Regions from separate parts of the Micromonospora sp. NPDC005237 genome, predicted to be linked through region 2. Evidence: riboswitches for the same ligand, from Rfam matches in the RefSeq annotation. Region 2 holds a riboswitch; the other holds the start of a gene.
What was found. A riboswitch is a leader RNA that binds a small molecule or an ion and turns the genes downstream of it on or off. The one in region 2 is predicted to bind cyclic di-AMP.
Positions count from the first base shown of each region.

Region 1: linked by a shared signal. The riboswitch ahead of ABZT87_RS06180 (NlpC/P60 family protein) and the one ahead of ABZT87_RS15395 (C39 family peptidase) in region 2 are both predicted to bind cyclic di-AMP.

Region 1 is NZ_JBEXHJ010000002.1:279,604-283,510, reverse strand. Features, by position in the region: gene ABZT87_RS06190 (pyridoxamine 5'-phosphate oxidase family protein) at 16-573, opposite strand; gene dcd (dCTP deaminase) at 673-1,251, shown strand; gene ABZT87_RS06180 (NlpC/P60 family protein) at 1,315-2,355, opposite strand; cyclic di-AMP (ydaO/yuaA leader) riboswitch at 2,369-2,505, opposite strand; gene ABZT87_RS06175 (N-acetylmuramoyl-L-alanine amidase) at 2,740-3,907, shown strand, end outside.
Region 2 is NZ_JBEXHJ010000005.1:117,573-121,479, reverse strand. Features, by position in the region: gene ABZT87_RS15400 (alpha/beta hydrolase) at 1-698, opposite strand, end outside; gene ABZT87_RS15395 (C39 family peptidase) at 824-1,666, opposite strand; cyclic di-AMP (ydaO/yuaA leader) riboswitch at 1,899-2,039, opposite strand; gene ABZT87_RS15390 (hypothetical protein) at 2,325-3,092, opposite strand; gene ABZT87_RS15385 (hypothetical protein) at 3,311-3,793, opposite strand; gene ABZT87_RS15380 (acyltransferase) at 3,886-3,907, opposite strand, start outside.

The DNA.
Region 1 (3,907 bases), on a different contig from region 2:
ACAGCAGGGCCGTGGTCAGGCGGCCGTGCACTGGACGTCACGGCTGCGGCGGGTCGGGCGCGTCTGCGGTACGGCGAGAGGCGCGGCCGGTGCGGGCGGGGCTTGCGGGTCCAGCCAGACCCGCACGGCCGGGCGGCTCGGGGTGACACCCGGAACGCCTGCGGCGTGCTGCTCGCGACGGGTCAACATCGCCACGTCGACGGTGAACTCGAACAGCCGCCAGTCGACCTGCGGCTCGGCCCGGGCGCTCTGCGCCAGTCGGGCCACCTGGACCGGGTCGGTGACCGGCCAGGCGTGGCCCGCCACGTACGCCTCGTCGTCGCTCTCCTCCGGAGGGAACGAGTGCAGCGCGTAGCGGCCGTCCCGTTCGAGGTCGCGGCGCTTCGGCGAGTCGATGATGAAGCAGAAGAGACCCTCGTCGGTGATGACCGGGGAGACCGGATGGACCCGGGGCCCGCCGTCGGCGCGGACCGTGGCCAGGTAGCCGAAGCCCGGCCCGTACTGCTGCAGGAGAACGCGGATCCCGTCGGCGAGGCGGGGCTCGTCGGCGGCGAATTCGGACCAGGAAGCCATGCCGACATTCTATCGAACAAATGTACGAGCAGCGACCTCGACGCGCTGGTCACCGGCACCGAATCCGGCCGGTCCGGCCAACGCGGCTATGGTGGTCCGATGCTGCTCTCCGACCGTGACCTGGTCTCCGAGATCAAGGCCGGCACGCTGGGCCTGGAACCGTTCGAGCCCACCCTGGTCCAACCGTCCAGCATCGACGTACGACTCGACCGGCTGTTCCGGGTGTTCAACAACCATCTCTACACCCACATCGACCCGGCCATGCAGCAGGACGACCTGACATCGGTGGTCGAGGTGCCCGACGGCGAGCCGTTCGTGCTGCACCCGGGGGAGTTCGTGCTCGCCTCGACGCTGGAGGTGATCTCGCTCGGCGACCAGCTCGCCGGCCGGCTGGAGGGAAAGAGCTCACTGGGCCGCCTCGGCCTGCTCACCCACTCCACCGCCGGGTTCATCGACCCGGGCTTCTCCGGTCACGTGACGCTGGAGCTGTCCAACGTGGCGAACCTCCCGATCACCCTCTGGCCGGGCATGAAGATCGGCCAGCTCTGCATCTTCCGGCTCTCCTCGCCGGCCGAGCACCCGTACGGCTCGGTGGTCTACGGCTCGCGCTACCAGGGTCAGCGGGGGCCGACGCCGAGCCGCTCCTGGCAGAACTGGCGTGCCTGGCCGACGCGATAGATAGCGGACGACGAGGGCCCGCCGCGACGAGATCGCGACGGGCCCTGCTGCGTCCCGCGTTGGTCAGCCGGGACGGCCGTAGCTGTGGATCGGCCCGTCGTCGACCTTCTTCATCTTGATCGGCTGACCGGCCTGGGAGGCGTGCACCACCCAGCCGTTGCCGACGTACATGCCGACGTGGTGGATGTCGCTGTAGTAGAAGACCAGGTCGCCGGGGCGCAGATCGCCCCTGCTGACATTCTTGGTCACCCGGCTCTGCGCGGCGGCGTTGTGCGGCAGCGACACACCGGCCTTCGCCCACGCGGCGAGCATCAACCCGGAACAGTCGTACGAGTTCGGACCCTCGGCACCCCACACGTACGGCTTGCCGATCTGGGCACAGGCGAACTTGACCGCCGTGCCCGCGCCGCCGCCGGGGTAGCTGGCCGGGCAGGGCGCCGGACGCAGCGGACCGCCGCCACCGCTGCCGTACACCTTGAGGCGCAGCTTCTGCAGCCGGTCGATCTCGTCGTTGATCTGCTTCTTCTTCGCCGCCAGCTGCGCTTCGGTACGGGTCAGCTGGGCCACCATCTCGTCGAGCGGCGCCTTCTGCCGGGCCAGCTCGTCGCGGAGATCGGCGACCTGACGGACGTCCTCCTGCTGGTTGTGGGCGAACCGGTCGAGCATCTCGAGTTGCCCGACCACCTCGCCGGGCGACCGGCTGCCGAGCATCGTGTTCACTGTCGACAGGTTCTCGCCCATGTACGCGCGCACGGCCAGCGCGCTGACCTTGTTCATCGCGGCGTCGACCTGGCGCTCCAGGGGCGCGATGCGGGCGGCGAGCGCGTCGGCCTGCCTGCGCTTCACGGCCAGGTCCGCGCGGGTGGCGTTGTGCCGTTCGATGACCGGTTCGAGCTTGTTCCAGTCGGCGTCGATCTGGCGCTCGATCTCGGCGACGGACGGATCCGCGTGCGCCGCCGTGGCGCTGCCCGTCAGGACGACGGCTACGCCGACCACTGCGGCGAGGGCGGTGGTGAAGCGGGACCAGCGTGGACGCGGCACTGTCGACGTCGGGTCGGCCGAGGCCGACCGTTCGGACGACGGCCGCGGGGCATGGAGGGCCACCGGGGTTCCGTACTCCTTCTTCCTGACCGCCTACCGGGTTAGCTGACGGGTTCGGGCGGGAAGTTGGCGCCCTACCGCATTGGCTGCGGATTCACCCCGGGGGAACCTGGGTCCCCGGCTCGCTCGCAAGCGACTCGGCGGTGTCGGTCCGTTACCGCCCGGGATGGGCAGACCTGCTACCGGGCCGACAAATGACCAGAGTAGAGACGGCCGTTACCGATCCGCAACCCGTGCGGCCGTGACACTCCGTACCGATTGGAGGAGGTCACCGAGCGTGCGTGAAGCTTTCTTTCGATGCAGTTTGATATATGGAAAGGTATTGACGCGGACTCCCGACCGGCGCGAAGGTGACCACACCGTTACCAGTCAAATCTAGGGGGTTCGATGGAACGTCCAACCCTGTCCGCCGGCCGGCGCGCATCGCTCGCGGTCGCCGTGGTCATCGCCACGGCCGCCGTACCGCTGAGCGCCGGCCCCGCCTCCGCCGCACCGGCCGCCGACCGTCAGCAGCAGTACGCCGCCGCGTCGACCGAGTACGGCGTGCCGACCGCCGTGCTGCTCGGCGTCTCCTACCTGGAGTCCCGCTGGGACAGCAACGCCGGCACCCCGAGCACCAGCGGCGGCTACGGACCGATGCACCTGACCGATGCCCGCCACGTGGCCGCCCTACCCGCGCGCGGCCACCACGACGCCGGCACCGAGGATCCGCGCGGCGACGACTCCCGTGCCGTCCTGGCACCCGCGCCGGCCACGGATCCCGCGCCGCCCACCGCCGCGATGCAGACCGTCGACGCCGCCGCCGCGCTGACCGGCGCCGCCCCCGAGGCGCTGCGCAGCGACGCGACGACCAACATCCGGGGCGGGGCGGCGCTGCTGGCCGCGTACCAACGGGAGGTGGGCGCTCCGGTCGGCGCCGGCACCGACCCCGCCACCTGGTACGGCGCGGTGGCCCGCTACGCCGGCGCGGACAGCGCCGACGCCGCGGCGGCCTTCGCCGACGAGGTCTACACCACCATCGGCGACGGCGAGACCCGCGTGACCGACGACGGCCAGTGGGTCACGTTGCCGGCCCGCGCGGTCCAACCCCAGCGTTCCTGGCTGGACCGGCTGGGCCTACGACGACTCGCCCGCCCGGACGGGCTGGAGTGCCCGCGTACGGTCTCCTGTGAGTGGATTCCGGCACCCTACGAGGCGTTCGGCGACGGCGACTACGGCAACCACGATCTCTCCGACCGGCCCGCCCGGCAGAAGATCGAGTACATCGTCATCCACGACACCGAGGCGAGTTGGGCGACCACCCTGAAACTCGTCCAGGACCCGACCTACGTGAGCTGGCACTACTCGCTGCGCTCGGTGGACGGGCACATCGCCCAGCACGTCAAGACCAAGGACGTCGCCTGGCACGCCGGCAACTGGTACGTCAACGCGAAGTCGATCGGGCTGGAACACGAGGGCTTCGCCGCGCAGGGCACCTGGTACACCGAGGCGATGTACCGGACCTCGGCGAAGCTCGTCCGGCACCTCGCGCTGCGGTACGGCATCCCGCTGGACC
Region 2 (3,907 bases):
TGCGCGTTGTGGCCGAGACCGGGCAGCGTGGCGACCGGCACGCCGTACTCCTTGAGCTGCGCGTCGGTGACCATCGGGTCGTGCTCGCCGCGCGCCAGCACCACCGGCACGTCGGTCGCCGCCAGCAGCGCGGTCAGGTCGGGCTCGCCGACGGCGAACGCGCTCGTGTCCATCGCGAGCCGCCACCGGCCGTCGACCTGGCGCAGGCCGGCGTCCACCATCGGGTGGTCCGGGGAGACCAGGCCGGTGAGGCCGGCGACCCGCAGGTAGCGGCGGGCGGCCTCAGTGCGGCTGGCGAACCAACCGAGCGGGCGGGCGGCGAGCTCCGCGGCCCGGGCCAGCTCGGCGGGTGACCAGACCGCCTTGATGCCCAACCCGACCACCGCGTCCACCGGCAGCCCGGCGTCGCGGGCCGCCAGCGCCAGGCCGACCACCCCACCCAGCGAGTGGCCGAGCACCACGATGCGGTCGTCGAAGGCCAGGCCCTGCGCGATCCGCTGGGCCAGACCCTCGAAGGAGTACGACGACAGCGGGGCCGACCAGCCGTGCCCGGCGAGATCCGGCGCCAACCACCGCCCTGGCCAGTGCTGCTCCAGCAGTGGCGCCCAGGGCAGCCACACGTCGCCCGTCGCTCCCATGCCGTGCAGCAGCAGCAGGACCGGCCCGCGACCGGCGTGACCAACCGATTCGTCCACCACGGCCGCAGTCTCCCACGGTTCGTGGCCCGGTACGAGAGCCGTCATCGGCATCGACGCGAGACGCCGCGGGCGCCGGCCCCTCGTGGGGGACGGCGCCCGCGGCGTCGTGGGCGTCAGCGCCTGGGTCAGGCGGAGTAGCCCCGGGTGGCGATCCAGTTGGCCAGGTCGATCGTGGTGATCCAGTACGCCGGGTCGGCCGCGTTCGCCGAGTCGGCGATCCGCACGGTCCGGCCGTTGTCCTTGTAGCCCACGACGGCGATGTAGTGCCCACCGCCGTAGGAGTGCCAGCCGCCATTGGTGTCGGTGGCGTCGCCGACGACGTTGGCCACCACGCCCCGGCCGTCGGTGATGGCCTTGACGACGTCGGCCTGGAGGCGGTCCATCTGCGCCGGGCTGGGCGTGCCCGCGAACATCCGGGTCTGGTACGGGGAACCCTTCACCTCGGCGTTGAGCACCCGGGTGGTGTCCTCGGCCGAGTTGGTGCCCATCTCGGTGGTGCCCAGCTCGGCGCCGAGCTCCTCCTGCGTACGGTCGATGCCGGTGGCGCTGAGGGCGTTGCGGGTGGCCGCCGGGCCGCAGTTGTAGTACGTGTTCTGCGCCTCGTAGTCGTAGTCGAGCACCTTGGTCGCGGGCGGCTTCGGCGGCGTCGGCTTACGGGTGAGGTCCGGGTTGCTCGTGGCCTTCGCGGCGGGCGACGCGGCGCTGGTGGCCGGGGCGGCAGTGCTCGGCACGGCCGAGGGGGACGCGACGCGCGCCTGGTCGCGGGACGCGATGGTGTCGCTGCGCATCTCGGCGACTGTGGTCGCGGTGTGCTCGCTGGCCGGGGCGCCGTCGGTGCCGGCGAGCAGGGCGCCGGTCGTGGTGGCGATCGCGAGGGCCGCGGCGGAGGCCGCGACGATCTGGTACGGGCGCTCGGTCGCGAGGCGACGGAGCTGACGCTGCAGGGTGTGCTTCACGGGGTCCTCCACGGTTCGGGGGGTGAGCGGCACACCGGGCTCGGCCGGTATCCGGGCAGGCGCCAGCGCGCGAACCGTGGTCCGCGGATGGTGAACCGCTCAGGGGAACGCCCGGCGCGGCCGGGCGGGAAAGGCGGCGACCCGGGGGGTCAGCTCACCGTCACAAGGCGGATGAGCGGGGGCGCCGCGACGCCGTGGAGGCGGGGGAACAACCGAGGGGTGGAAAGGTGCTGCACGAGGATGGAACTCCTTCCGTCACCGCCTACCGGGTTAGCTGACGGATTCGGGCGGGAAGATCGCCCTACCGCGGGCCGTGGCTCGCGGATTCACCCCGGACTTACTGTGGGTCCCCGGTTCGTAGATCACGATTGAGCGGGTCGGCACGGCGTCGCCTCCTGCGATCGGTTACCGCACCGGACAGCACGACAGTACTGGCCAGTGCGGACCCTGCCAAGCCACGCCCACCTGCGTAAACATCGTTTGGCGCACCAATTTCTGCGCGTATTGCCGCTGACGTGACTCGATGGGACAACCGGTTCCGGAGGCGCCGACGGGCGACAACCGGACAGGCTGCCGGCAACGCCGCCGCAATCGCGCGAACATTGGCCGCCGATGGTGCCGGTCGCCCGATTTCCATCGTCCGTGACGGGCCTCACATAACAGATCGGGCTCAACCGACCCGGGCCGGACGCCAGCGTGTCACGACTGCCGAACGCGACGCCCGGGTCGTCGTACGGCGCGACGGCAGCGGGTTCGGCCGCAACCGGACCGCCGCCGCGTACGCCTCCTCGGCGAGCGTGCGTGCCGACTCGGCGGCCAGCTCCGCGTCCCGCCAGGCCGACCGCTCCCGCTCGTCGGCGGCCCGGTGGTCGGCCAGCCTCGCGTCACGGATCGCCCGGGTGAGCAGCACCTCCTGCTCGACCGGGTGCCGGCGGGGATCCCAGCCGCGCCGGTGCCCGAACACGTCACCGAGCTGAGTCATGGTCAACTCGCCGCGCCAGTGCGCCGCCATCGCGGCACGGTGCAGGTAGCGCTCCCGGGCCGCGTACTCGGCCGGGGTGTGCGGGGTACGTGGGGTCGGCAGCGCCCCGGCGGTGGCGAACCGACGGGCTGCGGTGTCCGCCTCGTCGTACCGGGACCAGGCGGCCTGCGCCTCTTCCTGAGTGATCAGCCAGTCAGCGCGTCGTCGCCGGGCCGTCTGCGCCGCGCGGGCCGCGGCCACGGCCACCTCTTCGGCGTAGCGGCGCAGGTCGGCGAGTTCGGCGGCGGCCACCTCCTGGGCGGTGGGCGGCGGCATCGGCTCGGAGGCGGTCGAGTCCGGCTCGGGACGGGCGACCAGCACGGCGAGAACGGTCAGCGCCAGCAGGAACAGGGCCGACCAGATGGCGGCGGCCTGGGGCACCTCGGTCAGGAACTGGTAGAAGACGACGGTCTCCATGGTCGGCACCTCGGGAGAATGCGCGTTGCGACGGGGAAGCCGCACGAGGGTCGGTGACCCGCGGGTCGGCTGGTACGGACTGGTGTGTCGACAGGTGCGGTGGCGGGACGCTCGATCGGGGCCTCGGCGCTGCGGCGGGGCGGCTCAGCAGCCGGTGCGGTGGCCAGTGGCCGGCGCGGAGGTCAGTGACCCGGTGCGGGTCAGGAGCCGGTGCGCGGTCAGTGACCCGCCGTGATTCGGTGCTCCGGTGGGGCCCGGGGAGCGCGGGCGGCCGGATTGTTGGCGCGGGGTGACCGCTCGGAGACCGCCCGCGCCGGCGTCACACCGGTCGACGTGGCGACCAGGGTGCGCGAAGTGCCGTGCAGCGCGGGCTGCGGGTCGGCGGACCACGCCGAGCCGGCCTCGTCAACGGCGGCGGACTCGTCAACGGCGGCGCTGTCGCGGGTGGCGCTGTCGCGGGCGGCGGTCTGGTCGTCGTCGACGATGGACGTCGCGGGCCCGGTGCTGGTCACGGCGGCGGGTCGGTCGGGCGACGCGGGCGGCTCGACTGCGGACGTCGCCGAGGCGGCTGGCGTTGGCGACCCCGGAAGGGCCGTGGTCGCGCCGAGCGCGAGGGCGGCGATGACGGCGAGGCTGGTCAGCACCCGTGTCGCCCAGCGCGCCACCCACCACAGGGGACAGGTGAGCGCGACCGGAAGCACGTCCCCACGCTACCGCCGACGACGACCGTGCGCATCGACGCCGGGCGTGTCGGCTCACGCCGCGCCGACCGCGTCCGGCCTGGGCGGATGGGTCAGCGCGAGTCGGCGTACGTC